2 regions of the Cohnella hongkongensis genome follow, and region 2 is predicted to be linked to the other one. Evidence: predicted binding sites of a transcription regulator. Region 2 holds the regulator's gene; the other holds the start of a gene.
What was found. The regulator NrdR, encoded in region 2, represses ribonucleotide reductase genes. The targets are predictions, from matches to a motif close to AACACNATATATNGTGTT.
Positions count from the first base shown of each region.

Region 1: a site for NrdR is predicted at 1,899-1,916, ahead of nrdI (class Ib ribonucleoside-diphosphate reductase assembly flavoprotein NrdI). Genes of this name have one in related genera too.

Region 1 is NZ_JBHSEP010000016.1:130,329-134,935, reverse strand. Features, by position in the region: gene ACFO3S_RS19755 (putative bifunctional diguanylate cyclase/phosphodiesterase) at 1-1,751, shown strand, start outside; gene nrdI (class Ib ribonucleoside-diphosphate reductase assembly flavoprotein NrdI) at 1,943-2,302, shown strand; gene nrdE (class 1b ribonucleoside-diphosphate reductase subunit alpha) at 2,289-4,373, shown strand; gene nrdF (class 1b ribonucleoside-diphosphate reductase subunit beta) at 4,422-4,607, shown strand, end outside.
Region 2 is NZ_JBHSEP010000001.1:310,209-314,815, forward strand. Features, by position in the region: gene ACFO3S_RS01400 (response regulator transcription factor) at 1-105, opposite strand, end outside; gene ACFO3S_RS01405 (cache domain-containing sensor histidine kinase) at 129-1,937, opposite strand; gene nrdR (transcriptional regulator NrdR) at 2,023-2,484, opposite strand; gene ACFO3S_RS01415 (small, acid-soluble spore protein, alpha/beta type) at 2,595-2,810, shown strand; gene ACFO3S_RS01420 (lytic transglycosylase domain-containing protein) at 2,893-3,456, opposite strand; gene coaE (dephospho-CoA kinase) at 3,453-4,049, opposite strand; gene ytaF (sporulation membrane protein YtaF) at 4,096-4,607, opposite strand, start outside.

The DNA.
Region 1 (4,607 bases), on a different contig from region 2:
GCGCCGCTTCATTAGGCTGGATATTCTCGCGCAAACGTTATCGGATCGAGCAGTCGGGTCCCCCCTATCACTCGGAATTACTGAATTCTCTCTATAGTCACAGTCCGATCGTCTTCGCGGTTATCGATCGGCACGGGCGGTTCATGGACATTAACCGGGATCCGTCTGATATGGTCGGTTACGGGAAAGACGAACTGAACGGCAGGTCTTTCGAGACGATCCTGGCCGACGATTCCAGAGAGCAGACGCGGCTTGTTTTTCAGCGCACGCTTCACGGGGAAACCTGCTCCATGGAAATCAAGGTCATGCACAAGCTCGGGCATGCGATTGATCTGAACATCCATGCTTCGCCGCTGGTCAGAAGGAACAAGACGCTTGGCATTCTTGTGTTCATCGAGGATATCAGCGATCGCAAGCGCTCTCTGGAGCGCATCCGCTACATGGCTTACTATGATGATATGACGGGGCTGCCGAACCGGCAGTTCTTTATGAATCGGCTCGAAGAAAGGCTGCGGCTGGCCAAGGAGCTCGAAAGGCCGCTGGCCGTCTGTTATATTGACGTCGATCACTTTAAATTAATCAACGCTTCGTTCGGTCGGGATTTCGGCGATATGCTGCTGCTCCAGATCGCGGAGCGCCTTAGCCGCAGCCTGTCCGTGCCGGGCGACCTCGCGCGGATGGAAGGGGACGAGTTTGCGGCTTGCCTGGACGCGCTGTCGAGCGCCGAAGAAGTGCCCGGACGGCTGGACGACCTGATGTCCGTCATGAAGGAGCCGTTCGAATTAAACGGAGTGCCGGTGCACGTGACGGTGAGCATCGGCGTCTCCGTCAGTCCGAAAGGCGCGGACGACGCCGCGACGCTGCTGAAGCGCGCCGATACCGCACTGCACAGGGTGAAGTTGAACGGGAAAAACGATTATATGCTGCACTCCGGAGATATGGATCATATCGCGATCCAGAAGCTGACGATTCAACACGAGATGCACCGGGCGCTCAAGAACAAGGAGTTCGTGCTGCATTATCAGCCCCAATACGATCTGGCTTCCGGTCAAATCGTCGGAATGGAGGCGTTGGTCCGGTGGCAGCATCCCGAGCGCGGGCTGATCTCTCCCGGCGAGTTTATTCCCGCGGCGGAGGAGAGCGGTCTGATCGTGCCGCTCGGCGAATGGGTCGTCGAGGAGGCTTGCAGGCAGAACAAAGCGTGGCAGGACGAAGGGCTGCTGAGCATTCCGGTATCGGTTAATCTCTCTCTGCGGCAGTTTTCTCAGCGCAATTTGACAGGGAAGATTTCCGAGATATTGAGGCAGACGGGGCTGCACCCCCGCTATCTGGAGCTCGAGATTACGGAGAGCATGACGATGGACGTCGAGCGCGCCTCGCAATATTTGAAAGAGCTGACCGAGTTGGGAGTCAATATTAGCATCGACGACTTCGGAACAGGGTACAGCTCGTTTCACTATCTCAAAAACTTGCCGATCGCCCGCCTTAAAATCGATCGATCCTTCGTCAGGGACATCGAGCAGGATGCGAGCGACGCCGCGATTGTCGCTGCCATTATTTCAATGGCGCACAATTTGCAGATGCAGGTCATTGCCGAGGGAGTGGAGACGAAAAGCCAGGTTCACTTTCTGCGCTCCCATCGCTGCGACGAAATGCAGGGCTTTTTCGGCAGTCCTCCGCTGCCCAGCGACAGCGCTCAGGGGCTGCTGCTGGAGAAGCTTAACCGTCCCGCGCTGCCCAATTACCACTAGATTTCTCTCCCCTAGAACCGGCGGAAGAGGCTCGCTTCGGCGATCCTTTTCTTTTTTTTGCACCTGGAATAGCAAGTAAATCGCATTTGGCAATAGGCCAACTTTCTCATTGACAGACACAATATCTTGATATAAATTTGATTAAGTCACTATACATATTGTGTTAAGCCAAAGGAAGGAGAATGGATGGCATGCTGGTCGCCTATGATTCCAAGACAGGTAACGTTCGGAGGTTCGTAGAGAAATTAAAGCTTCCTTCGGTTCAAATCGAGGAATCCATGGATCTCGATCAGCCCTTCGTTCTTATTACGTATACGACGGGCTTCGGTCAAGTGCCGGAGAGAGTCGCTTCTTTTCTGAAGAAAAACCATAGAAAGCTGCTCGGGGTATCGGCAAGCGGCAATCGCAACTGGGGAGACGGATTCGCTCTGAGTGCGGATCGCATCTCGGAGATGTACGGAGTGCCCGTCATCAACAAGTTCGAGCTGTCCGGGACGATGAAGGACGTCGAGAAATTCGTACAGGAGGTGCGCGCAGTTGCGGCATATTGAACTGAACAACTTGCTGATGCAAAGAGATACGGAAGGGTTCTTCCAGCTGGACAAGGATCGCGAGGCCGTCGCGGAATTCATGGAGGACGTCTACCGCAAAAGCGTAAAATTCGCAAACCACCGAGAAAAAGTCCGCTATATGCTGGACAACAACTACTACGAGGACGTCTACCAGCACTACACCGAGGAGGAGGTCGATCAGATCTACGAATTGGCTCACGAGTACGGCTTCCAATTCAAATCCTATATGGCCGCCTCCAAATTTTACACCGACTACGCCGTCAAAACGGACGATAAAACGCTATATCTGGAGCATTTCCCCGATCGCGTCTCGATCGTTGCGCTGCATCTGGCCAGAGGAGACGTTAACGTCGCCCGGGCTTTAACCGCATCGATGATGGAGCAGCGGCTGCAGCCGGCGACGCCGACGTTCCTGAACGCGGGCAAAAGTCGGCGCGGAGAGATGGTTTCCTGCTTCCTGCTGGAGATGGACGACTCGCTCAACTCGATTAACTATGTGATCGGAACGTGTATGCAGCTGTCGAAAATCGGCGGAGGCGTAGCGGTCAACCTGTCGAAAGTTCGCGGACGCGGCGAGACGATCAAAGGAGTAGAGGGCGCTGCGAAAGGCATTATGCCCGTGCTGAAGCTGATGGAGGACGCCTTCTCGTATGCCGATCAGATGGGGCAGAGGAAGGGCTCGGGCGCAGGCTATTACAACATTTTCGGCTGGGACGTCATCGAGTTCCTCGATAGCAAGAAGATTAACGCGGACGAGAAAACTCGCCTGAAGACGTTGTCGATCGGCCTGATCGTCCCCGACAAATTCTATCAGCTCGCCGAGAAAAACGAGACGCTGTACGTCTTCGCGCCTTATACGGTATTCAAGCACTACGGCCAGCATCTGGACGATATGGACATGGACGAGATGTACGAGACGCTGCTCGCCGACAGCCGGGTAAAGAAGAAAGCGGTTATGAGCGCGCGCGACATGCTTGTGAAGATCGCCACGACGCAGCTGGAATCGGGCTATCCGTATATCATGAACAAGAGCAACGCCAATCGCGCCCATGCGCTTAAAGATATCGGCGGCATCAAAATGTCGAACCTGTGCACGGAGATTTTCCAGCTTCAGGAAACTTCGGAGATCGGCGATTATTTCGAGCCGGACACGATTCGCAGAGACATCAGCTGCAATCTCGCTTCCTTGAATATCGCCAACGTGATGGATACGCGCAAGATCAAGGAATCGGTTCACGAGGGCATCATCGGCCTGACAGCGGTCAGCGACATGACGACGGTCGCCAATGCGCCGGGCGTCGCCAAGGCGAACGCCGAGCTGCATTCCGTCGGTCTCGGCGCGATGAATTTGCACGGCTACCTGGCCAAGAACAAGATTGCGTACGAAAGCAAGGAAGCGCGCGATTTCGTCCGCACGTTCTTCATGATGATGAACTTCCACTCCATCGAGAAGAGCATGGAAATCGCCAGAGACACGGGCGTTGCGTTCCAAGGCTTCGAGCGTTCCGAATACGCCAAGGGTACATACTTCGACCGTTATTTGACGACCGATTATCGTCCGGTCACGGAACGCGTGAAGATGTTGTTCGAAGGCATCGCGGTGCCTTCGCCGGAAGATTGGGCGAAGCTGAAGGACGACGTCGCCAAGCACGGCCTGTACCATGCTTACAGGCTGGCGATCGCGCCGACACAGAGCATCTCGTACATTCAGAACGCGACTTCGAGCGTCATGCCGATCGTCGAGCCGATCGAGACGCGCACGTACGCGAATTCGACGACGTATTATCCGATGCCGTTCCTGAGCAAGGACAATATTTTCTTCTACAAATCGGCCTATCAAATGGATCAGTTCAAGGTGATCGACCTGATCGCCGAAATCCAGCCTCACGTAGACCAGGGCATCTCGACCGTCCTCCACGTGAACAGCGACGTTACGACGCGTCAGCTGTCCCGCTATTACGTCTACGCGGCCAAGAAAGGCCTGAAATCTCTCTACTATACGCGCACGAATCGCCTGTCCGTGGAAGAGTGCGTCACCTGCTCGGTGTAAGGAATAAAGAGGCGAGCGTTCGAGCCGGGAATCTGGAGGTCACAACTTATGTGTGCGTTAAAAGCCGTTAACTGGAATCGTCCGGACGACGATTTTACGATTACGTTCTGGAATCAGAACATTATGCAGTTCTGGACGGACGAGGAAATTCCGCTCTCGGACGATAAAATGGATTGGATGAACCTGAGCGACCCGGAGCGCGAGCTGTATATGAAGGTGCTGGGCGGCTTGACG
Region 2 (4,607 bases):
CGAGGCTTCGGCCTTCCAACGGATCCCGAACGACTCCCAATCCATCATATTGCGAAGACCGATCCGCACGATCGTCTCATCCTCCACAACAAGCAAATTCCACATCCGCGTCTCTCCCTTTCGCGTGGTCATCGTTGCTCTTCATGCTCTTCCTCATAAGGCAGATTGATATAGACTTGCGTCCCCTGGCCGATTTCGCTTCTCACCTTGACCCCGTAGGAAGCGCCATAGCGGAAACGAATCCGGTCGCGCACATTGTACAGTCCGATGCTCTGCTCTCCCTCGGCGTTCTCCGCAGCTTCGCCGTTCATTCCGTCCAGCTTGTCCGGCTCCACGCCCCGGCCGTCGTCGATTACCCACAGAAGCAATTGGCGCTTCGCTTTGTCGCACTCGGCGCCGACCTCAATGTTCAGCACGACATCCTTGCCCTTGGAACCGTGAAAAATCGCGTTCTCCACAAGCGGCTGCAAAATCATCGGCGGTACAAGCGCCTTGAACGCGCCGACCTCTATCCGCCAATTCACCTTAAAGCGATTGGCATATCGCAGCTCCATCAGCCTGACGTAATTTCTTAGAAAATCGGTTTCCGCCTCCAAAGTGACTTTGTCCCGATCCAGCTTCATATTGGCATGCAAAAGCTTGTTCAACGACTTGAGCAGCCTGGCGATCCGATCCGCCTGCTGCAGCTCCGCCAGCATTCGGATGGAATGAATCGTGTTGTAGAGAAAATGAGGCGTAATCCGCGCCCGCAGCGCGTTCAGCTCCGCCTCCCGCTTCTGCTCCTCCTTCACCTCGATCGAATGGACCAGCTTGTCGAGCCTGCCGACCATGCGGACATAGCTGATGTACAACTGGCCGATCTCATCGCGGCCCGTCGTGACGTTCGGCGCCGCGAACAGCCCCCGCTCCACGAGCCGCATCGAGCGAATCAGGCCGCGAATCGGCTTGGACAGCCTGCGCGCGAGCAGAATGGATACCAGACTCGCCAGAATGACGAGAATGACGACAAGAGTAACCGTGAAATCTCTAATCTCGTTCGCTTCCTTGAGCAGCTCATTGCGTTCGACCAGCACATAGCTGGTCCAGCCGAGATAGGAGCTGTGCGCCCACACGCCGCTCTTCTCCAGCTCCGTGCCGGCCGCCTCCAGCGTCAGCCATCCCCGGCTCAGCCTGTCCTCCTCGGCTTTGACGCCGCGCAGCGCCGACAGTTGGTCCGCACCGACGGGACTGCTCGAATAAATCAGCTGTCCGTCCTTGTCGGTCACGATGACGTGCATATTTTCCAACCGAACCGAACGTACGATTTTATCGATAAACTCCGGACGAATATCGATGACCATGACCCCGGCCGGGCGAAAATCCTCGTCAACGAGCATTCTGGCCGCCGTAATCGTAGGGAAGGGAGCGCTGTTGAACTGGGTCTCCGTCCTCAGGCTGGAAATGACGACGCCGCCATTGCTGCGGATGGCCTCCTGATACCACTCTTCCTTCTCCGGACTGACGCGCTCGTTGATCGACGAACGGTTGCTTACTCGGTAACCGTAAGTATTTCCGCTCGCGCTGTAGAAAATCAACCCCTCGATCGTGGAGAAGATGGACGGGTAAGTCGCCAGCAGTTCGGCGAATTTCTGCTCCGTATCGATCTCCTGATACCCCCATTGCTCGCGAGGGACGTACGGCTGATTCAATATGCGAAAGATTTCCGGCGTAAAATAAGGAAAAATGCTGAAGCGGTCGACGTCCTCGACTACCCGTTCAATGGCGGCGTTCAATTGTCTGGTAATGACGTCCAAATCCGTAGTCAGCCGCTCCTCCAGCGTATTCACCGACTTAAAGTACGCGATCGTACCGATCGAGACGGAAGGGATAAGCCCGAGCAGAAAAAAAATCAGCAGCAGCTTGCTCTGAAAAGAAACATCATGCCAACGTCTGAACAATGTTGCATCGCCTCGCTTGTCTTTCATGAAGATGTACGTTGTATTATACAACAAAAAAAACTGCCGAATAAATTCGGCAGCGATTTCAAATCCCGTGCTTACTCATCAACGTGTTCAGCTCTTTCAGGAACATGTTAATATCCTTGAATTGGCGGTAAACGGATGCGAAGCGAACGTAGGCGACCTCATCGACCGGATAAATATGCTCCATCAGAAGCTCGCCGATGATTCGGCTCTCGACCTCGGCCGTGGCGGTATTCCGAATCTCCCGCTCCACGTCGGAGACGATGACCTCGAGCTGGCCGACGGAGACCGGCCGTTTCTCGCAAGCTCTCAGCAAGCCGCGCAGCACCTTATCCCGGCTGAATTCCTCGCGGCTCCCGTCCTTCTTGATGACCATCAGCGGCGTTTCCTCGACCGTCTCGAAAGTCGTGAACCGACGGCTGCACTTCTCGCACTCCCGCCGGCGGCGAATCGATTTGTTGTCGTTGGCCGGACGGGAGTCCAGCACCTTCGTTCCGCTGTAATCGCAATAAGGGCATTTCATGTCGTCGATCTCGCCTCCTTCGAATCCGTTAGATTTTCCAAGCCTTCCCTTACATGAACGGTAGAATAAAGCACATAATACAGTTACCAACCGCAAGGAGGTGAACACACATGGCCGGACAAAACAACAACAGCAACCAGCTGCTCGTTCCCCAAGCGAATCAAGGCCTGAATCAACTGAAATATGAAGCGGCCCAGGAGCTTGGCATTGCCATCCCGCAAGACGGTTACCAAGGTAACATGACGACGAAGGACAACGGTTCCATCGGGGGTCACATTACCCGCCGTCTCGTGCAGATCGCCGAGCAACAGCTGGCAGGCCGTTAATCCGACGACGGTTATCGACTGAAGCACTCCATTATCGGGAAGCTTTGAAGCGAAAGAAACGCTTCAGGGCTTCCTTTTCAGATTATAACGTCTCGTATATGTCCTGATACTTCTTATAATAATACAACACACGCTGGACGTAATGTCTAGTCTCTCCATAAGGAATATCGCTAATCGTTTGTTCCCCGCCGTCCCATACGCCCTGTTCGAGCCAGGATCGGACCTTGCCGGGTCCCGCATTGTACGCGGCCAGCGATTTAACCAGATCGCCGCCGAATTGGCGCTGCAGCTCCTTCACATACCACGAGCCCAGGGCGATGCCGGCATTCGCCTGCGTTCCCGCGTCCTTGACGGTAATATCGCCGAAGTCTCCCTGCTTCAGAATCCATTCCGCCGTGTCCGGCATAATCTGCATAATGCCCATCGCTCCCTTTCGGGATACGGCCGTCAGCCTGTAGTTCGACTCGACGCGAATGATCGCCGCGATCAGAAGCGGATCCAGCTCGTAATGTTTCGCGTTTATCTTGATCTCATCCTGGTAAGATATCGGATAAATCCATTTGCCGAGCCAGTCCGACCGTATAAACAGAGCGGCGAGCACGATCAGGACCAGGAAAAGAATAAAGCGTTTGCGTCTTTTCTTCATCCGAACCCCTTTTCCCGCCAGTAACGATTAACCTGCTTCTCCGTCTCCTCCGGCGTCCCGCCGTTATCGATAACGATGTCCGCGAGCCGTTTCTTCTCCTCGATGTCCATTTGGGCGGAGAGCCGCTGATCGGCCTCCTCCCGGGTTAGCCCGTCGCGCCGGATGAGACGCAGCAGCTGCGTCTCTCGAGGCGCATAGACGAGCATCACCTGTTCGAAATGGCTCTCCAGCTTCGATTCGTACAGGAGCGGAACGTCGACGACGACCAGCCTGGCCGGATCGTCCCGCTCATAGCGGGCCATCCGTTCCTTCATGACGGCGCGGATCGCCGGGTGCGTAATCGCTTCTAGCGCTTTGCGCTCTGCCCGGTCCGAGAATACGATGGCCCCGAGCTTCTTGCGGTCGAGGGAGCCGTCCGGCTGCAGCACAGCTTGTCCGAACCGCTCCGCGATGGCATGCAAAGCCGGTTGCCCGGGCTCCACGACTTCCCGGGCGATCCGGTCCAGATCGATCAATATCGCGCCCCGCTCCGTCAGCAGCTTGGCGACCGTGCTTTTGCCGGTGGCGATGCCCCCCGTTAATCCTATATTCATAAGTCCCTCTTCCTAGAGGACGTTCTCCGGAGGAGCTCGCCGTCCTCTACGCAAACAATTTGAATATCCCCATCGCGATCAGAATGATGCCGGGCAGCATCGACAGCTGCTTCACCCAGCGCCAGCGGGAAGCCCACAGGCCGAATCGGGTGCCGAACCAGAGAAACAGCCCGCTGGACGCCGCGATCAGAAGCGCCGTAAGCATCGGAGGAAATCCGACCAGAGCTGCGCCGATTCCGGCTCCGAAAGCGTCCAGCGACAACGCCGTTCCCAGCAGGAACGCCTCGCCGGCGCTGATCGTCCCCGACCGGTCCATATCGGCCGCCGAAGGCGTACGCAAAATTTGGATGATGAATCCGAATATTTTCAGCTCCAGCTTAAGAACGGGAGCGTCCGCAGCCTGATCCGGTATTTCCGTTCCCGCTCTCCCTCTGGCGACGGCGTCCCGCGAATCGCGTTCGCCGCTGCGAACGAACTGAATCAGCGCCCACAAGCCGATGCCGATCAGAATGACCGCTCCGACGGCCGAAGCGCCGTGAGGCGGTATCCATCGCGCCA